3 regions of the Ferdinandcohnia sp. FSL W7-1320 genome follow, and region 1 is predicted to be linked to each of the others. Evidence: riboswitches for the same ligand, from Rfam matches in the RefSeq annotation. Region 1 holds a riboswitch; each other region holds the start of a gene.

Region 1 (7,544 bases):
GTCTTTTATATCGGAAAGCTCTGGAGTCAGAATCGGAAAAAATATCCACGTCCGCACTTTCACTCACTTTTTTAAAATATTGTGTGCCAGAACTCTTTGTTCCCGCAATATGCTTCCATCCGCAATCCTCGAAAAGAGTTATATAGTCGATAAAATCCTCTTTTGATTTAAATTTCCGGTAATCAATTCTTATGTTTACATTTTCAGGTTCTGTAGGGCGAAATTGATAAGTAAATGACTTTCCAACAAATTCATAGCCTTTTGTAGCCATTTCACTTAACCATGTTTCTTCTTTTTCAAAGTTAAGGAATAACTTTAATTTTCTCATCTCTTCACCTCATTTTTTTTAAAAAGCCTCTTCGGTTATTCGAATCATATGCTTCATTCTTTCTAAATCAAGTTGCAACATTTCTTTTCCTGTTTCTGTAATGACATAAACCTTCCTTCTGCTGTCCTCACTTGGTACAGGCTCGATAAACTTCAACTTTAGCAAATTATCGATAGCCCCATACAGAGTGCCCGCTGCCATCCTTACCTGCCCATCACTAAGTTCTTCAACTTTTTGGAGGATTAAGTACCCATGTGCCGGCTCCAATAATGCCAAAAGAATGTAATAAACTGTTTCTGTTAGTGGAATATTTTTATCTCTTTTCATAACTTTCACCTCAGTTCAGGCTAACTATATAGTTTGACTGTATAGTTTAATTTTATACAGTTACACTGTATAAGTCAATAAAGCATTTGAAAAATAGGTAAATTTCCCAACAACACCTTTTATAAAGGCTCTTTCCTAAAAGATTGTTGCTTTCTGATAATAAAGGCAAAACTAGTTGATTGGAGTGTAAGGTGGCGACTCCTCGAAAATGTATTCACATTTTCTTCGTGCGCGGGTTATTTCAAGGAAGCAAATTCAATGTCCAGCGGGAAAAGTGTGAGACTTGAGACCGAGACCCCGCAGGAGCGGCAGCGACTTGTCCAGTTGTAGCGGCTAGAAACTCGAGAAATTTCAAGTCCTCCTTCAGAGGCAAATTACGCCTCTTTGTCGGAGTGGCCAATTTTCTCGTTTCTGTGCAAGCCGCCTCCACATTTCGTTGAGGAGGCTCAAGCCACGCCCGCGGAAAGCCTCCACCTGAAGCGGAAGTCAACGATATAAAAAACAACGAAGTTTGCGAAAACAGCCTTTATAAAATAAAAAACACCTAGTCGAAAAACTGGTGAACAGGAGTAGTTGACGTAAAATGGGGAATTTATACTTACTGGCCTTTGGGACACTGTACCTGTCCCTCTGTCCCAAAAAAAGAGAGCCCAAGGGCTCTCTCTAATTATGCTTTAATTTTCAGATTGTGTTCCGTATGCAGAGTTGCGATTATGCCGTAGAATGCATAGTAGAAGGATTCGGGTGCAATTAAGCGAAAATGACCAACTTCATCAGTGTTGAAATTCAGGGCGTTTTCTAACAGACGATAGGTGGAGTACGCATAAAAGCAAAAATATACATAATCAAACTTCGGCATTTTCTCATATATAATAGCAATTTCTTCCTTATATAAATCAATATTAGCTGTTGCTTCGTCAATTATTGTTTTTAAATCTTCTAGTCCAGCTTCAAGGATTAGATCATTCTTTTCGATTTTTATTGTAGCCATTTTTATACCTCCATTATCATTATCTACCCCCATTAGACCATTTTTTAAAACGTTTTGTTATGATATGAATCACTCTTATTCCATACGGATAAATTCTTATTTTTCATCTAGAAAATCTTTAACAATCACATTAAATTTTTCACTATGTTCCCAAAACATCATATGACCTCCAAGAACCTTTACTTGAGATTCTGGTGTTAATTGTTTTGTATACTTTACGGCAATATCCGCCCAGTGCTCTGCAACAAAGGTTAAGGTAGGAACGGCTTTACTAGCTTGTTTGGCTTCCTCTCGATAATCCGAAAACATACCAGAGGCAAATAAATTACCAGCGATGTAATATGGGGTTTTCAAAGATTGCTCTACTAACCATGTTAGCTCATCTTTCTCAAGTTCTCTCTGCACCATTACTTGGGTAATATAACTGGTTATGAAATCTCTGTGTCCTGTTGGATTTCGTAAATAACCGTTATAGATTGCTGCAATATCATCTAATTTTCCTTCAACCCACACTTCTTCATTTACTGATAAAGATTTAGGTGGCATATCCACAAGTATTATAGATTTAATGTTTTCTGAACTATTTTGCTTCAAATATTCCCAAACTGTGAAACAACCAAACGACCATCCTACTATAGTTGCATTTTTCACATCCAAAGCTTGCAAAACCGTCGCTAAATCAGATCCGTGTGTGACATAATCATTTCCATGAGGAGTTATAGTTGATCTTCCGTGGCTCCTTGGATCAATCACAATTACTCGGTTGGTTTTTGAAAAATACTCAACTTGCTTATTAAAAACCTCTGTCGTAAAAGTAAAACCTGGAATGAAAACAATAGCTTCCCCTTCTCCTACATCTTGTACAAACAATTCGACTCCTGGATTGACTTCAATATATTTCCCTTCATTAAAACCCATCATAACTCCCCCTATATTAAGCTTTTAAACACTATATTCATTGTTTCTGATCTAAATTCCTTTTATATTGTTAATCAAAAAATACCAAATAGAAAAGCCTTCGAATATTTTCGAAGACTTAACTGTTACTATTTTTTACAGCTTAATTTACTGCTAGTACTGCCTTTTTTGAGTATTGCTTTCCTGGATGATGAGCAGGCAACTGGCTCCCACGTCCAAACAGGCTTTCTCTTAATGTGTCACCTTCGTATTCTTTCCGTACAAGACCTCTTTCCTGTAATACTGGTACAACTAGCTCTATAAAATCTTTAAATGTTCCAGGTGTAATCGCGTAAGCAATGTTAAATCCATCGACTCCGGTCTCCTCCACCCAGCTCTCTAAATCATCAGCTACCTGTTCGGGGCTTCCAACAGTCACAGGACCAAGGCCGCCAATTCCGGTGTATTTCTTTATCTCATCAATCGTCCATTTTTTATCAGAATCGATTTTTGTAAAGTTCTCAACGGTCGATTGAATCGCATCATTTTTCACATACTTTAAATTTTCATCTGGACTATACTCTGAAAAGTCGATTCCAGTCCAGCCACCTAGAAGTGCTAATGCCCCTTCATAGCTTACGTGTTTTTGATACTCATTGTATTTATCTTGTGCTTCTTCTGCTGTTTGACCAACGATTGGAGTAATACAAGCAAGTATTTTTATTTCATCTGGTGCTCTGCCAGCCTTGATTGCTTCTTCACGTAGTTTCTTGACGGAATGCTTAGCTGCATTTTTAGTCGGTGCCCCAATAAAAATTAATTCCGCATGTTTACCAGCAAAAGCCCGCCCCTTACTAGAAGTTCCGGCTTGGTAAAGGACTGGTGTTCGTTGTGGAGAAGGTTCGCAAAGGTGAGCACCTGGAACCTTATAATACTTACCTTCATGATTGATATCGTGAACCTTACTTGGATCTGCAAAAATTCGATTCTGTTTGTCTAGTAAAACTGCATCATCCTCCCAACTTCCTTCCCATAATTTATAGCAGACTTCTAAGTATTCATCGGCAATATCATAGCGCTCATCGTGTTTAATCTGATCTTCCAAGCCCATATTCACAGCGGCACTTTTTAAATATGAAGTTACAATATTCCAGCCTACACGCCCTTTTGTAATATGATCGAGCGTCGACATCCTGCGAGCAAATGTATATGGATGCTCATGAGTAACAGATGCAGTAACCCCAAATCCTAAATGTTTCGTCACCGCTGACATTAACGGTACAACAAGGGATGGATCATTGACAGGTGTTTGTGTACCTTGGCGGATTGCAGCATCTCTTGAACCTTGATACACATCGTATGGCCCTAGTACATCTGCTAGAAATATAGCATCGAATCTACCCTTTTCTAAAAGCTTCGCGAGTTCAATCCAATACTCGCTGTCTTTATAACGATGGGATTGATCCTCTGGATGTGTCCATAGACCTGGGGATTGATGTCCCACACAATTCATATCAAACGCATTTAAATAAATTCTTTTCTTCGTCATTTTCATTAACTCCTCTTCCATTAATTTTTCAAGGCAAAGTCTTTTTTCTTATTTACTGTTTCAATAAAGTAATAAAGCTCTTTTTTCAATCTCACTAACACATTCTCGTCCGTTATTGGGTTGACTACTTGTGTTTTATCGATTTGGCAATCTTGGAAGTACACTCCTTGTTGGCTTTGCCCCTTTAATGCAGCCAATAATGGTTTGAGGCTGAACTCAATCGCAAGTAAGTGGGCTGGGCTTCCACCTGTCATGATTGGTAATACTGTTTTCTGCGACAGCACATCTTGGGGAAGCAAATCTAGTACTGCCTTCAAAATCCCAGTGTAGGCTGCCTTGTATACGGGCGATCCTACAATCACTCCCTCAGCACCTTGAAGGAGTAAAGTCAGATCCTTAAGTGCAGGACTATCAAACCTCAGATTAAAAATGTCCTCAAATGGAATATCTCTAACAGATACATATGTGACCGAGAAACCCTCTTGTTTCAGCTTTTTTCCAACATACTGTAGGACTAAATCCGTTCTAGAACTCTCAGACGGACTTCCTGATAAAATTACGATTTCACCCATTTTAATCATCCTTTCGCTTGTGTCTTTTTTTTATTTAAATGAGTTTAACTTCGGATTATTTGTAAAGAATCCCCTCTTTTCCAAGAAAAAAACGAATAAAAAAGGCATCTTTATCTAAAGCGTCTTTTTTGGACGCTTTGAAAATAAAGATGCCTTTAGTCGTCTAATCGGCACGTTATTTACTTAGTTTTAGTTTGGGTTGATGTGGATTTTTGCAAGGAAAAACGCTTCTTTTCTGTTGCATCGATTTGGGTAATTTCCCCATTGTGAACCGTGATCACAATAGATCCAAAATCCAATTTCTCCAAGGTAGATAAAATATGCTTTACCTTTGATTCATCAAGCTGCGCCATACAACTCCCCCTTGTTCAAGATGTATATGATTCATTGCCATTGGTTGACCAGTATGGCAATCAGTTCTGCGGCTAAAAAATCAAATGCGCCTTGGCGTATTTGCGCCAGATTTTAGGCCCAAAGGAAGTGGGTCATAAAAACGTTGCCACAAGACGTGGCGTTCTTAGTCTTTGATCTTACTGCTCGAAAACTTCCTTTGAAAAATCGTGGCATCCGCCGGAGGCTTTATTTTTATCAGTAGAAGTATGACTTTTACTGATAAAAATAAAAAAGCCCTCTTCTAATAAGAAGAGGGCATACGTGATTATTTTCATACGCTCTTCTTATCTTTCAAGCTTTACGCTTGCTGGAATTGGCACAGTACAATTGTCTGTTGCCGAGGCTTCGATGGGCCAGTCCCTCCACCTCTCTGGATAAGAATAAAATGGTAATTTAGTTGTTGATATATAAATTACACGGAATTTTTGTTTCTGTCAATCGATTTCAGTGAAAATTTTTAAAAGGTAGAAATTTTAGTTATTTTGTCATAGTGTTTATCGTTCTTCTAAGGATTAGGCTGTTTATACACCTTTAAAAAATGTTTATGCTAGGACTTTTGTATATACTTGGAAAAAGTTGATTTAAAATTGCTCCTTTTGATATGACTTTTGGGTACTTTTTGAAAAACAAATATCATAAACGCTTTTTTTCTTATGATTTTTGGATAGAACTGGTAATATCCATAATATAAATGCTGCTTATTGCATGACTTTTGGAAATCACAGGAAAAACCTGCATTATACCATTTGGTGTAAACCCACAAAAAAAGACCTCGAATCATTATATAATTCGCGGTCGCCGTTTATGATATTTTATTAATTTCACAGTAATCGTTCGAGCTCAGCTTTTTCTTCAGTGGACAATATTCTCTCAGCCAATGGAAAAAGCATATTTTCTTCCTTCGCGAAGTGCTGTGTTAAGGTTGCGTACGCTTGGACTGCGTAAACTGTAATAGTTTGTGCATCATATTCATCCATATCCTTTCCCACTAGAGCAGCCTCATCAAGGAAATCTCGTAAATGCTTTTCCGCTTTACGATGCTCATATTCCATTGTACCGATGGTTTGGTCTTTATCACCAAGACGACGGTCCATCATTGGGAACAGTCCTTCATCCTCACGTTTTGAATGTGCATTAAGCTCAATATTAAATGATGAAATCTGCTTGTATAATTCTGAAAACAGTTCAAGCACTCTGGGACCAGATTCGTATTCTATTTCTTCCGTGATCTCATAGAAACGATTCATCATTGCCCTCAATGACTCGTGCTCATCCTTTAATTTTTGCAGCGGAGGACTAAGTAGCTTCACATTTTGATCCTCTATCAACATTCAACTTCACCCCTTCACCAGTCATATGTCACCTTCCTATAGCATACGATAATTGCTCAAAAATTTTAGTGATAGGAATCACTAGGTCGAATCCCCTCACAAACAATGTCCTATATGATGCTTGATGATGATAGATATAATAAACCAAGTAGGCAATCAACTAACGGAAAAGGTTGTCTCTACGATATAGGACTAAGTTTTGTAGATATAGGAGTAAACTTGCGATTTAACGGACGGAGTTTAAAGGATTTAGGACAAATATCTCAATATATCGTACATAACCATCCATAGATTCAGCCATATAAAAAACCTTCCAAGCACTCGGAAGGCCAATTATGAGCTTCAGCAAAGAATTACTATTTCTTTCTTTTTTCTCAGTTGCTTTGTAGTTCTTGAATCGCGTTTGGAATAACATATGTTTCTATTACCTGGTTTAAACAGTGGGACGCGGGACCTGTCCCTGTGTCCCTGGTATGGCGCGAAATTTGTGTCGCTCAATGATTTCTCATAATTCTCTCATTCTCTTTTAATTTTTGTACTGTAGATTACTAGGTAACAACGTTTTATAGGAGGATTTTGAGATGAAGATTGTTATTGTGCCTTCGGGTTTTAAGGAATGTTTAGATGCAGAGGAAGTTGCTTTGGCAATGGAACGGGGTGTGAGGCGCTTTGATACGTCAATTGATCCTGTAGTAATCCCCATGGTTGATGGTGGGGAAGGATTTGTAAAGACTATTATTAGCATTAAAGGTGGAGATTTAATTTATAAAAAGGTAACTGGACCAGTCGGGAAGAAAATCAGTAGTTATTTTGGCTTTTATGAAGAGAGTGGTAGACGTATCGCTGTGATTGAAATGGCAGCCGTAGCTGGGTTGAAGCTAGTGCCTCGTAATCAACGAAATCCGTTAAGAACTACGACCTATGGAGTTGGAGAATTAATAATGGCTGCACTTGATTTCGGTGTCGATCATATCTTAATTGGCTGTGGAGATTCAGGTACTTCTGATGGAGGTGCAGGGATGGCACAGGCGTTGGGGGTTCAGTTTTTAAATAAGGAGCAACAACTCGTCCATATCATGGGAGGCGAGGATTTATTGGAAGTCGACTCACTCAGAACCACGAATATAGATAGTCGATTAAAGTATGTCACCATCGA
Region 2 (7,544 bases), 110 kb from region 1:
AACTGGATAGCCCAAGGGGACCAATCAAGTTTGACCCAGAAACTCATCAAATTATCCAAAACTTATATATCGTAGAAACGTACCTTGATGGTGACAAGACGGAAAATAAAGTAATCGACACAGTACCAGAAGTTGTTGACCCAGGAAAATAAGCAAATAAGAAAAGAAGGAGGCAAGGTAACGAGTGTTGCCTCCTTCTTTTCTAGTTACCTAATATATTATTACTATTTTAACGAAATTTTCCGTGTCTAGTTCCAACGCATTGCCAGTTTTCATCATGAATAGGCTTTTGGGAGAATTTTGCGAAAAGCTTTGCTTTGAGCAGCTTGAGGTCTTATAACCTGTTCCAAGAAAAGTCAAAGAGCGACTTTTTTGGTACAGAACATTAGCTTGTCCGGGCAGAGCAAGGCGCTTACACATTTCGGATTGGGAGGAAAGGAATGGATACATTAGTCTTGCAATTGATGAATGCGCTAAGCTACGGGTTTCTCCTATTCATTATCACATGTGGGATAAGTCTCGTCTTTGGTATTTTAGGAGTATTAAATTTAGCGCATGGTTCCCTATATTTATTAGGATCTTACATGGGTTATTCAATCGTTGTAAAGTCAGGATTACCATTTTGGGTTGCACTCTTGGTTGTACCTTTTATTATTGCAGTTATCGGATTGATTTTAGAAGTAATTCTACTTCGTCCTACCTATAAACTTGGCCATCTTTCCCAAGTATTGTTGACCTTTGGTCTTGCGTATATCTTTCATGATCTCTTCTCCATTATTTGGGGGAAAAACATCATGACCGTAACCCCACCAGCTTTCCTAAGCCAATCGGTCGAAGTGATGGGGAATATGATCCCATCATATCGTCTAGCTTTAATTGTAGTTGGAATCATCATCGCCGTAGCCCTTTGGTATACCCAGGAGAAAACAAAATGGGGTGCAGTTATCCGCGCAGGTTTATCTGATAAGGAGATGGTTGGTGGGCTAGGAATCAACATTCACCTCGTCTTTACACTCGTATTTTTCTTTGGAAGCTTCCTAGCAGGAATTGGTGGGGTACTTGGCTCCCCAATCCTAGGGGTAGCCCCTGGAATGGAATTTAATATCCTCATTTTATCCCTTGTTGTTCTCGTTGTAGGAGGACTTGGGTCGGTAAGCGGAACGATTGTTGCGAGCCTTTTAGTGGGTATGGTTGAAACATTTAGTCGTTTCTATGTCCCAGAACTAAGCTTAATCATTACATTTGCATTGATGGCTGCTGTATTAATTATCCGTCCGCAAGGATTGATAGGAAGGAGGGCATAAATGGGTAAACAGTGGATTAAAGGAAGTGTATTATTCTTATTAATGGTTGCTGCTCCATTTTTTGTTTCTCTCTATTACGTAAACATTTTTACGGAAATCTTGATCTTTGGAATATTCGCCATTAGTTTAAATATCCTAGTTGGTCAGACTGGATTGGTTTCCCTAGGGCATGCTGCATTTTTCGGTGCTGGTGCTTATGCAACTGGTCTTGCGGCAAGTCATTTATCTACAAATGTGTTTCTAACGATTGCAATTGGAATGCTGCTTGCCTTTCTATTAGCTATTTTAATAGGTTTTGTATCAACAAAGGCACACGGATTTTACTTTTTGATGCTAACACTTGCTTGTTCCCAGATGGTTTACTCTATCATTTATCAATGGACAGATGTAACGGGTGGATCTAATGGATTATCAGGTATTCCTTCTCCAAGCCTGTTTGGAGATTTTCTCCTATCCAATCAAGTGTTTATCTATTATTTTGTATTAGTCGTATTTGCAATAGTTATGATCGTGATTAACAGACTTCTTCATTCCCCACTTGGGTACGTCTTCATTGGAATAAAAGAAAATGAAGACCGAATGAAGTCGATTGGATATAACACAACCTTCTATAAAAACATTAGCTTTTTGATTGCTGGTACTTTGGGTGGATTGGCTGGAAGTTTATATGTGTTTTTCAATGGCTTCGTAGCCCCAACAGATGTGTACTGGACAGTGTCTGGTTCGGTACTGATCATGGTGCTAGTTGGAGGAGCAGGAACACTTTGGGGACCTGTTATTGGAGCGGCATTCATCGTTGTGTTGGAGACAATTATTAGTTCTTACACAGAAAGCTGGATGATGATTATTGGTACTGCCTTCATCCTATTTACGATCTTTGCTCCTTCCGGAATTGCAGGGCTGTTCTCTAATCTGACAGGGAGAATTTTTAAGACAAGGCCAAAACCTGTAGTGGAAGATTATGTCGAGCAAGCGATTGAACCAATTAAACAGCAATCAAAAATAAATGGATAGGGGGGAAAGTGATGACTACAATTCTTTCCATTCAAAATCTATCAAAGCACTTTGGTGGGTTAAAAGTAATTGAAGATATTACGTTGGATGTGACAGTTGGAGAACGTGTGGGATTAATTGGTCCAAACGGCGCTGGTAAGACAACCTTTTTCAATATGATCGCCGGAGACTTGAACCCGACAGGTGGAACAATTGCCTATTATGACCGAGATATTACAAAGGTACCAAACTATAAAAGGACAGAAAGTGGAATAGTGCGAACGTTCCAGAAGAACAATCTAATGTTTGGATTAACGGTGAAAGAGAATGTTCTCCTTGTTTTACAGAAAATGAGGAAAGAGCATACGCATTGGTGGAAGAAGGTAAGTCCCAAAAATTATCAAGCATTGCATAAAGAAACGGATGCCCTTTTACAGGAATGGAATCTTGATCAGTATAGCGATACAAAGGTACAAGAGCTATCTTATGGTGTGCAGAGACAAATTGAAATTGTCATGGCGATTGCTGGAAAGCCAAAGATTCTACTGTTAGACGAACCAACAGCAGGAATGTCACAGGTTGAAACCGACCAGATTATTGCTCTAATTAATAAGTTACCAAGAGAAGTAACGATTTGTATGATTGAGCATGATATTGATGTGTTGTTCGGTAATATGGACCGAGTGATTGTCCTACATACAGGAAAACTAATTGCAGATGGTACACCAGAAGCGGTTCGCGAAAATGAAGAGGTTAAGGAAATTTACCTAGGGCGGGAGGAGGCTGCACATGCTTAAGTTGAAAGATGTTAATAGCTTCTATGGCTCAAGTCACATCCTTCATGGAGTGAACCTTGAAGTGAAAGAAGGCCAAGTTGTTACCCTTTTGGGAAGAAATGGTATGGGTAAGACAACAACCATGCATTCAATTATTGGCTTTGTAAATAAAGTACAAGGTGAAATCCTGTTTGAAGGTAAAAATATTGCCTCTCTTCAAAGTCATCAAATTGCTAGAAAAGGGATTGGGATTGTTCCCCAAGGGAGAAGAATATTTCCGAACCTATCCGTAACAGAAAATTTAACCGTTTTCGCTGATTTGAAAAAAGGAGATTGGAATCTAGAGAAGATTTTTCACTATTTTCCACGCTTAAAGGAACGTGAAAAATCTCATGCTGGCACCTTAAGTGGAGGGGAACAATCGATGTTATCTATCGGAAGAGCATTGATGAGAAATCCAAAAATCTTATTGCTTGATGAACCTACCGAAGGATTGTCACCCTTAATGGTCAGTGAAGTGATGGATGTCCTTTTAAAATTAAAAGAATCCGGAATGTCGATGCTGCTAGTAGAACAAAATATCTCAACTGCCTTGAGAATAGCAGATGATGTTTATATTTTAAGTAAAGGAAAAGTAGTTTACCACGACAATCCCGAAGAACTAAAAAACAATATGGATATCGCGTATCAACATCTCGCGTTAAGCAGCTAACAATAGCCCTTCCCATTCCCGGGAATGGGCTATTTACTATCCGATAATAATATTTTTTAAAATTTAGATTCGTTGCTACAATAAGAATGGAAACGTTTAACACTGTTTTGATAGTGTAATGTTGTTATTGACATAATACTAACTGGCTAGTAATATCTAACTATAATAAATTTCATAAATAATCAAACTTATCCAGAGCGACCGAGGGACTAGGCCCTAAGACGTCCGGCAACCCCCATTTTGGGAAGGTGCCAATTCCTGCAGAATGATTTTCATTCTGAAAGATAAGTCGAGATAAATTTTTATTTCGATACCTCTTTCAGATGAAAGAGGTATTTTTGCATTAAAAAACTGGTAAATGAATGAGGTATTTAAATGATTGAAATTCGCAATCTTTCAAAGATATATAAAACAAAAAAAGTGACCGTCACAGGTGTTGATAATGTTACTCTTCAAATAGAAGCCGGCGAAATCTTTGGCATCGTTGGCTATTCAGGCGCAGGAAAAAGCTCCCTGCTGCGCTGTATCAACTTGCTTGAACGACCAAGCTCTGGAAACATCTTGGTAGATGGGGTAGATCTTACCTCTCTAAAAGCTAGTGACCTGCGCATCGCTCGTTTGAAAATCGGAATGATTTTTCAACACTTCTATTTAATAAGTCAAAAAACAGTATTCGAAAATATTGCGTTTTCCTTAAAAGCTGCCAATCTACCAAAGGAACAAATCAAAAAACGTGTCGAGGATTTACTCGAAATGGTAGGTCTATTAGATAAAAAGGATGTCTATCCTTCGCAGCTAAGTGGTGGTCAAAAACAAAGAGTTGGGATTGCAAGAGCGCTCGCAAACGATCCTAAAGTGTTGCTTTGTGATGAAGCGACCTCCGCGCTTGACCCAACAACAACTAAATCAATCTTAAAGCTATTAAAAAAGATTAACAAAGAACTTGGCATAACAATTGTCCTAATTACGCATGAAATGGATGTTGTGAAGGAAATTTGTAACCGTATGGCGATTATGCAAGATGGAAGGGTAATCGAAGAAGGTTCTGTTTATGATGTATTTGCAAACCCGAACACTGAACTAACAAAGGAATTTATTGAAAGTGTTGTTTCCTTTGAGATTCCTGAAATCATTCTTGATTCATGTAAAGGCCCAATCGTGAAGGTTACCTTTAAAGGAAAAATTGCCGGTGAGGGTGTTATATCAGATATGCTTCAGACTTTCAATGTAAAAGGAAATTTCCTTCATGGTTCCATTGAATACATTCAAGAATCAGCACTAGGTATTTTTATCATGGAGTTGAGGGGAAATAAAGAAGAAATCAAATCAGCACTGAACTATATTGAGGAACGTGCTGCACAAGTGGAGGTGTTACGTGATGGAAATTGATTTAAATCATCTCATGGAGCTTCTCCCTGATATCAATACAGCGTTTTTCCAAACTATTTATATGATTGCTATTTCATTACTTATTGCAGTTGTAATCGGACTTCCAGTTGGAATTCTTCTATATGTAACTGACAAAGGATTATTTTTAGAAAACAAAGTAGTTCAAAGCATCTTAGGGTTTGTCGTGAACTTAATTCGTTCAATTCCATTTATTATCTTGCTTGTTGCATTGATTCCAATCACGAATTTCATCGTAGGCACAACGATTGGGCCGACTGCAGCATCTGTTTCACTTTCAGTTGCTGCGATTCCATTCTTCGCTAGAATTGTGGAAACAGCTTTAAGGGAAATTGACCGAGGTGTAATCGAAGCTGCGATTGCAGCGGGAGCAACTCCATGGATGATTATAAAAGATGTGTTGCTCCTTGAAGCGCGATCTGGAATTATATCTGGTGTTACCTTAACACTTATTAGCTTAATTGGATTTTCAGCCATGGCAGGTACTGTTGGTGGTGGAGGAATCGGAGACTTAGCAATCCGATTTGGTTACTACCGGTACGACAATACCATCATGTTTGCGACAGTCCTAATCTTAATCATTTTAGTTCAAGTCATACAACTCCTTGGTGACTACATTGCAAAGGTAGTAGATAAAAGATAAATAACATAAAAACAGAAAGAAGGAAAAAAAATGAAAAAGTGGTTAACAGGAATTATCTTACTCTTAGTAGCATTCGTTATTACAGCTTGTGGAAGTAGCGCAAGCAATGATGGTGAAAGTAAAGACTCAGCTGTAGAATCAAAAGATATAAAAATTGGCGCAACAGCAGGACCATACAGTGATATGGCTAAAAAAGCTCTTAAGCCAGGACTTGAAGAACTTGGATACACAGTAGAAATTGTTGAATTCAGTGATTATATCCAACCAAACAAAGCATTAGACAATGGTGATATTCAAGCAAATCTATTTCAACACACAATTTATCTTGAAAACTTTGAAAAAGAAAACAACATGGATTTAACTGCATTAATTAATGTTCCGACAGCACCAATGGGAATTTATTCAAATGTTTATAAATCAATCGATGAAGTAAAAGAGGGTTCAACTGTAACACTTCCAAATGACCCAACAAATGCAGCACGTGCATTAAACACATTACGTGATGCGGGGCTTATTACAATCGCAAAGGATGCAGACCCATTAACAGTTTCAGAAAAAGATATTGACGAAAATAAAAAGAATTTAAAATTCCAACCAATTGAAGCTGGTCAATTACCACGTTCTGTTGAAAGTGCTGATCTAGCTGCAGTCCCAGGTAACTTTGCATTAGCTGCAAAAATGAATTTATTAGATGCACTTACACTTGAAGATATGTCTGATTCATACCGAAATGTAGTTGCAATTAGTGCAAAAAATAATGATTCACAGTTTGCGAAAGATTTAAAAGCAGTAGTAGAATCTGAGGATTTCGAAAAAGTGATTGATGAGGAATTCAAAGGCTTTGGTAAGCCAGCATGGATGGAAAACTAAGCAAATAAGTAGGGAGTGGTGAGAGTGGATGTCATTTCGGTTTATGGGGCCCCTAGTGAGTATGTTGTATCTGAAGGTATATTAGACAAACTTGAAGTAAAGCTTGCTGAGCGCTCCTATGAAAAAGTTTTATTCGTTCATGGGAAAAAGTCTTGGAAAGCAGCAAAGGAATATATACCAAAGTTTCGTGAGATTCAATCGGAACAATATTCATATAATGGAGAGTGTTCAATCACTGAAATTGAATCCCTTTCATCATTTATTAAAAAACAATCGTTCGATGCTGTGATTGCAGTTGGTGGCGGAAAGGTTCTTGATTTAGTCAAGGCTTCAAGCCATCTTTCCCAAAAACCTTACGTGCTAATCCCAACGTTAGCTTCAAATTGCGCACCGTGGACGCCGATAAGTGTGATTTATAATGAAAGTGGGACATTCATTCGCTACGATATTTATCCGAATAATGCGAGCTTGGTCTTGATTGAGCCAAGGATTTTATTGAAGGCACCGCTAGAAATGTTCATCGCTGGAATTGGTGACACACTCGCAAAATGGTATGAAGCAGATGTTCAAATGGCTAAGATTGAAAACAAGCCGGTACCATTGTTGGTCTCGCATTATGCCGCTAAGCAATGTAAGGATCTTTTAGTGAAACATGCCGAAGCCGCGATTGAAGCCGCAAAAAGTGGGGTGCTTAATGACGATTTTATAAAGGTATTTGAAACAATCATTACACTTGGTGGTATGGTTGGTGGCTTTGGGGACCATTACGGCAGAATTGCCGGAGCTCATTCTATACATAATGGGTTGACGGTTTTGGAAGAGACTCATTCCGCTCTACA
Region 3 (7,544 bases), 3.1 Mb from region 1:
AATGTACCGATTTATGAATCAAATGAACAATCCACCTTTTATTATCGCAATTGAAAAAAGATAGAGCCCAGACTGTTGAAAAACGCTCGCATACTTCGTTGCTTGCCTCCCTCGTCCGCTCATGAGGGCTACTTCTATTCGCGTCTTCGCTCAGCGGAGCGCCTTGTCTGACAAGCGTTTTCATAACAGTCTTGGAAGAATTCATCCATAACTTCACTTATGAAAAAAGATAGAGCCCCGTCGCTCTATCTTTTTCTTATTCAAACACATGTTGAAATCTACGGTAGGCTCGTCCATTTACATAAAAGAAAAAAGAAGTCTTCCCACCGAGTCTAATAATTTTCTTCGCAATTTTTAATACACTTCGTTGTGACCTTACCTTTTCATCTGATAGATATAGACCTAATAAACCCCTATTAATCATTCGGTGAAATTTTTCATTTGGTAACCCGGCTGTATGTTTATCTGCTTCGGTGATAAAGTGCTTAAGGCGATCTACCAATTCATTTTCATGTGGATAATAAAAACAGAAATTTAAGTCTCCACCTTTACGGTCCTCTTCTTGATCAATGAAATAATCAAGAAGGATGTGCAAGCCTTGGATATATGGAAAATACCCATTCCGAACTTTGTTGGCCATCTCCTCGTTGAATTCTTCATGAAAAGCGTAAGCAACTAAACAAAAAATCCCTAGTGTAGACCCTGAACAGGCTGAGAATTCATACCATTCCATGTTTGGCAAATCCTTTTGGTGATCTTTAAACCAATTCTCAAGTCTTGGAACTCGCTCTTCTACCTTTACATGTTTATGAACTTGTAAAGCACAATAATAACTTGCCAACTCCTGTAAATAATCAGCAATCTTATCATAATGATGAAGGTTGTGAAGAACATCCTGACAGGTTGTTACTAGGCTCTCCAAGTAACCCCCATCATCCTGTTCTTCTCGAAATTGATAATAGTTTTTTGTTGGACATCCTGGTCGTAAGGCATCTGGCATAGAATCATGTAACGAGCTAAAATCTAACGGATCAAGCGAGGTGCTTCGATCACAAAGATTATCTAGATAGTCACTAATCGTTTGATACGCAACGATAAATCGAATGCATTCCTCCATTTGTCCTTCTGATAATAAGGCGAGAATTGCTCCACCTTCACAGTGAAACGTTTTAGTTTGAATACTCGCTAATGCCTGTCTCCGAAGTTCCTCATTTGGAATAGCCTCCGCTTTCTTTTTCCAAATTGATAATTCACGATGTACAATCGGAAATACCTCACGATACACTTTCTTCATTAAACTAATCGGTTTTGTTGGTACCATCGATATCACCTCAATATTTAGGAACATTGAATATATGTACGATTTACGATAATTGTAAAAGTTGATACACTTACCATAAATGATTATTTATCGAATATCAAACGAAAGGATGTAACTATTATGATTTATCCATACAAAGGGAAATATCCTGAAATTGCCGACTCTGTATATATTGCGGAATATGCGACAGTTACTGGTGACGTAAAAATTGGTGAGGAAACAAACATTTGGTTTAATACTGTCATACGGGGGGATGTGGCACCGACCATTATCGGAAAAAGAGTGAGCATTCAGGATAACTCAACCTTGCATCAAAGCCCAAATAATCCTTTAGTTATTGAAGATGATGTCACAATTGGTCATCAGGTGATCCTACATAGCTCTATTATCCGTAAAAATGCGCTAATCGGAATGGGGTCCATTATTCTTGATGGGGCAGAGGTTGGTGAAGGGGCTTTTATAGGTGCCGGAAGCCTAGTTCCACAAGGCAAAAAGATTCCACCAAACACTCTTGCATTCGGAAGACCAGCTAAAGTTATTCGTGAATTAAATGATGAAGATAAAAAAGATATGGCCAGAATTCGCCGTGAATATGTGGAAAAAGGGCAGCATTATAAGGAATTACAAAAAGAAAAACGCGGTTAATCAAATACGCCTTGGCGTATTTACGCCCAGATTTTTTTGAGCTTGCTCAAAAAATTGCCCTTGAAAATCTATGGCATCCGCCGGAGGCTTTAACTTTATTCAGTCAAGTTTGATACTAAATTGGATAATCTATTTGCTTTCATCCAACCACTCATAGCATTTCAGCTGAATAAAGTTAAAAGCTCACCATTAAGGCGAGCTTTTTTCTTTCTTATTTTGCAGCTTGTGTTTTAAGCGCTTCTGCTTTGTCAGTACGCTCCCATGGTAAATCAAGATCATTTCTACCAAAGTGACCATATGCAGCGGTTTGCTTATAAATTGGACGACGTAGATCAAGCATCTTGATAATTCCAGCAGGACGTAAATCAAAATTATCACGAACCAATTCTACAAGTACATCCTCTGACACAGTTCCGGTTCCAAATGTGTCTACAGAGATAGAAACTGGTTGTGCAACACCGATTGCATACGCAAGCTGAACTTCACATTTATCCGCTAAACCAGCTGCTACGATGTTTTTCGCAACATAACGAGCAGCATATGCAGCTGAACGGTCAACCTTAGTTGGATCCTTACCCGAGAAAGCGCCACCGCCATGGCGTGCATAACCACCGTACGTATCAACAATAATTTTACGGCCAGTTAAGCCAGCATCCCCTTGAGGACCACCAATTACAAAACGGCCAGTAGGATTAATGAAATATTTAGTATTCTCATCAATTAGTTCACTAGGAACGACAGGGTTAATTACATGTTCTTTTAAATTACGTTGAATTTGCTCTAATGAAATTTCAGGATGGTGCTGGGTTGAAATAACAATCGTATCGATACGAACTGGATTGTTGTTCTCATCGTATTCAACAGTAACTTGAGTTTTTCCATCTGGACGTAAATATGGAAGAATCTCATCTTTACGTACCTTTGTTAGTCTGCGTGATAACTTGTGAGCTAATGAAATTGGTAGAGGCATTAATTCTTTTGTTTCGTTACAAGCATAACCAAACATTAATCCTTGGTCTCCAGCACCAATTGCTTCAATTTGCTCATCAGTCATTTGACCTTCACGTGCTTCTAACGCTTGGTCAACCCCCATTGCAATATCTGGAGATTGCTCATCAATGGATGTTAAAACTGCACAAGTTTCATAGTCAAATCCGTATTTTGCTCGTGTATAGCCAATCTCTTTAATCGTTTCACGGACAATCTTTGGGATATCTACATATGTAGAAGTTGTAATTTCTCCCGCAACAAGTACAAGACCTGTTGTGACAGAAGTTTCACACGCTACGCGTGCATTTGCATCACTTGCTAAAATCGCATCTAAAATAGAATCTGAAATCTGGTCACAGATTTTATCTGGATGTCCTTCTGTAACAGATTCTGAAGTAAATAAACGGCGTCTATTTGTCACAAACGCTTCCTCCTTTTCGGATTCAGAATCGAATAGTTCGAGTTCTGACATTCATTGATACGGTACTCATTCCCTTAGTATTGTTACCTTCACGATTTTCTATCCTATATTAAATGAACAGTTATCTACGATCAAATGTGCCTTGGCGTTTTTGCGCCCGATCTTTAGGCCGACACGATGTGGGTCATACAGACGGTTGCCACAGGAAGCGAAAAATTTCCGCTAAAAAATCGAGGCATCCGCCGGAGGCTTTAACATTATTCTGTTGGAATCGAACTCCGAGAATAATTTAAACACATATCACGCGTTAAGTAACATCAATAAAACCAATAAAGAATAAAAAACCTTTCCTACTATTTCGAGGAAAGGTTTATCGTTTATCCAGCCTTTCACTCTTATCGATCAAGGACATACCTTGCTCAGGTTAGCACCTTATCACTTTTTCGAATGTGGAGACCTACTAATAGGTTTCACTAAAAACCATTTGATATGTAAGAAAAGTGATGGTTGCCGGGTTTCATTGGGCCTGTCCCTCCGCCAGCTCGGGATAAGAGAGTATCCGTTCAATGACATATGATATCGCAGTAGTCCTTAAGGTGTCAACAGAATTCCGAAAAAAAACAAAGTCGAAGTGTGTCACACTATTTCCTCAATATTGACAAACTATAAAAGAATTATCGATTATAAAGGACTATTTTAGAATCTGCGCGCACTTTTTAATGATATGTTACGTAAAATACGTTAAATAGTATAGACTATTTTTATTAATGTGTTATACTAATTGTAAATTTGAGATAATTTATGGAAATTTAAAAATTAATAAAGGATGGTTTAACATGAATTCAGTTGAAGTTACAAATGAGCAGCTATTAGAATTAGTGAATGGAAAAAACGCACTTCATAACCTATCTGTTCCTATTTTAGTTGAAAAAGTACTATCTAGACAAGAGGGAATCCTTACTTCGACTGGGGCTATACGTGCGACAACTGGGAAGTACACCGGAAGATCACCTGAAGACAAATACATCGTAGAAGAAGCATCTACTAAAGATAGAATTGATTGGGGTAAGGTAAACAAACCAATTTCTGAAGAAGTATATGAAAAACTTTATACAAAAGTACTTTCATACTTAACAGAAAAAGATGAGATTTTCGTATTCAATGGATATGCAGGTGCAGACAAAAAAGTACGCATGCCAATCCAAGTAATCAATGAATATGCTTGGCATAACCTTTTCTCTCAACAAATGTTTGTTCGACCAACAGAAGAGGATCTAAATACACATCAACCTGAATTCACAGTTATTTGTGCACCAAATTTTAAAGCTGATCCTGAGGTAGATGGTACTCGCTCTGAAACATTCATTATTATTTCCTTTGAAAAACGAACAGTGTTAATCGGAGGAACTGAATATGCTGGAGAAATTAAAAAATCAATCTTCTCTGTGATGAACTATGTATTGCCTGAAAAAAATATTCTTTCCATGCATTGTTCTTCAAACGTAGGCCCTGAAGGTGACGTTGCACTATTCTTTGGTCTATCTGGAACAGGAAAAACTACTCTTTCAGCAGATCCAAAACGTCGTCTTATTGGCGATGATGAACACGGTTGGTCTAGCTCTGGCGTGTTTAATATTGAAGGCGGTTGCTATGCTAAATGCATCAACCTTTCTCGCGAGAAGGAACCACAAATTTTCGATGCGATTCGCTTTGGCTCTGTGTTAGAAAATGTGGTTGTAAATGAAGAATCCAGAATAGCTGATTATGATGATAATTCATTAACTGAAAATACAAGAGCTGCATACCAAATCGATAATATAGATAATATTATTGTTCCTAGTATTGCAGGTCATCCGAATACAATCGTATTTTTAACTGCGGATGCTTTTGGTGTTTTACCTCCTATCAGTAAACTAACTAAGGAACAAGCCATGTACCATTTCTTAAGTGGATATACAAGTAAACTAGCAGGAACAGAACGTGGTGTTACTGCTCCACAAGCAACATTCTCAACTTGCTTTGGATCACCATTCCTACCACTTCCTGCAACAGAATATGCAGAAATGTTAGGTAGAAAGATCGATGAACACAATGTTCAAGTATTCCTAGTGAATACAGGTTGGACTGGAGGAGAATATGGCGTTGGAAGCAGAATGAAACTATCATATACTCGCGCAATGGTTCAAGCTGCTTTAGAAGGCGAATTAAATAATGCTGAAACTGTGAAGAATGATATTTTTGGTCTGGAAATTCCAATTCATATTCCTGGGGTTCCTGATGATGTACTTCAACCATCAAAAACATGGGCGGACCAAAGTCAATACTATGTAAAAGCAAAAGAATTAGCTGTGAAATTCAAAGAAAACTTCAAGAAGTTCTCTAATGTTGCTAAAGAAATCGAATTATTGGGCGGACCACGCATTTAATATCAAATACGTTATCGTCTTGATCAGCCCTTTCAAGTAAAAGACGATCTTGCTAGAAGGTGCTTCCTTACCCTTTTGACGGATTGGCTTGTGACCTCGAACGTAATAGCGTTGGAGCTGGAAATAAAGGAAGCTCGAGGAAATTAGTCCTCGAGCTTTTTTGTATGGGGCTCCCTCGTTTTCATCCACTCCGTCAATCGTCTTACTGTTTCTCGATTTACATGTGGCGGAAAATAATGAGTGTATAGTGGAAAATACCAACTTTCTACCTCTTTTCCGAGTTCCTTTATTCTTTTTTCTAGTCGATATGCATGGTTAATAGAAACATTTTTATCTTTTTCACCATGAATAATAAGAACTGGAGCCTCCAGCATTTCAAGTTCGTATAATGGTGTTCTCCATTTATAACGCTCTGGATATTTTGTAGGTGTTCCTCCAATTACCCGCTTTAGCATTCGCCGTAAATCGTTTCGTTCCACATACGTTAGACTTAAATCACTCACACCACCCCATGTAACGAGTGAACAGATCCCGGGATGCTGAATGGCCGTAAGAAGGGCCATTACTCCTCCGCGTGAAAATCCAAAGACATGAATCCGGGTCGGGTTCACTTTTTCATGTTCCTCAAGCACTTTAAAAGCAGAAAATGCATCATATCTATCATGACCGGCGAAATCTTCATTACCATCACCACCCTGATTTCCACGATAAAAAGGTGCCATCACTACAAAACCTTCTGAAGCAAATTGGATGATGCGACCGATTCTGACCATCCCTACATTTTTTATTCCACCACGTAGATATAAAAAACCGTCATATACACCTTCTTCCTTTGGTTCAGCCAGATAACCTTTCACTTTTAGTCCTTTACTCCAATATGTAATTAAATAAAGATTGATTGCCGGATTGGGAGACGGGTATCTCTGTTTTTCAATAATAGTGCCTTCCACCATATTATCCATCCTCTCTACAACATGATTGTACAACCTTTACTTTAAATGTTCTAAAAAAACGCAAAAATAGGCATTCACACATTTTTGTCACGTTTCATATTCTATCTTAAGAAATTACTATAGTCGACAGATGAACTGTCAAGGAGGAATGAATACATGCGTCGTATTCTTGCAAGCCTTTTTGCTTTACTGCTTATTATTCCGTTAGCCGCTTGTAATAATGACCAGGTTCAAAAAATCCGTATAGCAGAGGTTACTCGTTCAGTGTTTTATGCACCGCAGTATGTAGCGATTACCGAAGGATTTTTTGAAGAAGAAGGCTTAGAAATTGAATTAACAACAGTACCAGGTGGAGATAAGACCATGACTGCGTTAATTTCTGGTGGTGCTGAGGTAGCCTTAGTAGGTTCTGAAACATCCATATATGTTGAGGCACAAGGCTCAACCGACCCTGTTATTAATTTTGCAGCTCTTACACAAACCGATGGTACATTCTTAGTCGCAAGAGAAAACATCGAAAACTTTAGCTGGGAGCAACTCAAAGATAGTACATTCCTTGGCCAACGTAAAGGCGGTATGCCACAAATGGTTGGGGAGTTTGTATTAAAAAAGCATGGAATTGACCCACATGGTGATTTGAATCTTATACAGAATATCGACTTTGCGAATATTTCTAGTGCTTATGCCTCTGGCACAGGAGAGTTCGTCCAGTTATTTGAGCCAACTGCAAGCCTTTTTGAAAAAGAAGGCCGTGGCTATATTGTAGCATCATTCGGTGAAGAATCTGG

Evidence for each region. Region 1 has a riboswitch for S-adenosylmethionine ahead of NST91_RS21885 (DUF2292 domain-containing protein). Riboswitches for the same ligand answer to the same signal wherever they lie in the genome.
Region 2: another riboswitch for S-adenosylmethionine. It lies ahead of NST91_RS21370 (methionine ABC transporter ATP-binding protein); the one in region 1 lies ahead of NST91_RS21885 (DUF2292 domain-containing protein).
Region 3: another riboswitch for S-adenosylmethionine. It lies ahead of metK (methionine adenosyltransferase); the one in region 1 lies ahead of NST91_RS21885 (DUF2292 domain-containing protein).

The regions. Positions count from the first base shown of each region.
Region 1 covers NZ_JBBPAM010000001.1:4,488,855-4,496,398, forward strand. The annotation lists gene NST91_RS21855 (DUF2812 domain-containing protein) at 1-328, opposite strand, end outside; gene NST91_RS21860 (PadR family transcriptional regulator) at 347-655, opposite strand; gene NST91_RS21865 (hypothetical protein) at 1,323-1,646, opposite strand; gene NST91_RS21870 (alpha/beta fold hydrolase) at 1,743-2,564, opposite strand; gene NST91_RS21875 (LLM class flavin-dependent oxidoreductase) at 2,707-4,092, opposite strand; gene ssuE (NADPH-dependent FMN reductase) at 4,113-4,664, opposite strand; gene NST91_RS21885 (DUF2292 domain-containing protein) at 4,844-5,017, opposite strand; SAM riboswitch class I at 5,339-5,438, opposite strand; gene NST91_RS21890 (hemerythrin domain-containing protein) at 5,879-6,388, opposite strand; gene NST91_RS21895 (glycerate kinase family protein) at 6,970-7,544, shown strand, end outside.
Region 2 covers NZ_JBBPAM010000001.1:4,376,227-4,383,770, reverse strand. The annotation lists gene NST91_RS21395 (ABC transporter substrate-binding protein) at 1-152, shown strand, start outside; gene NST91_RS21390 (ABC transporter permease subunit) at 441-1,304, shown strand; gene NST91_RS21385 (ABC transporter permease subunit) at 1,305-2,318, shown strand; gene NST91_RS21380 (ABC transporter ATP-binding protein) at 2,330-3,094, shown strand; gene NST91_RS21375 (ABC transporter ATP-binding protein) at 3,087-3,785, shown strand; SAM riboswitch class I at 3,971-4,076, shown strand; gene NST91_RS21370 (methionine ABC transporter ATP-binding protein) at 4,161-5,174, shown strand; gene NST91_RS21365 (methionine ABC transporter permease) at 5,164-5,835, shown strand; gene NST91_RS21360 (MetQ/NlpA family ABC transporter substrate-binding protein) at 5,866-6,705, shown strand; gene NST91_RS21355 (iron-containing alcohol dehydrogenase family protein) at 6,730-7,544, shown strand, end outside.
Region 3 covers NZ_JBBPAM010000001.1:1,402,635-1,410,178, reverse strand. The annotation lists gene mnmM (tRNA 5-(aminomethyl)-2-thiouridylate-methyltransferase MnmM) at 1-64, shown strand, start outside; gene tbcS (tetraprenyl-beta-curcumene synthase) at 257-1,321, opposite strand; gene NST91_RS07150 (gamma carbonic anhydrase) at 1,442-1,966, shown strand; gene metK (methionine adenosyltransferase) at 2,178-3,377, opposite strand; SAM riboswitch class I at 3,770-3,931, opposite strand; gene pckA (phosphoenolpyruvate carboxykinase (ATP)) at 4,214-5,803, shown strand; gene NST91_RS07135 (alpha/beta hydrolase family protein) at 5,947-6,756, opposite strand; gene NST91_RS07130 (ABC transporter substrate-binding protein) at 6,913-7,544, shown strand, end outside.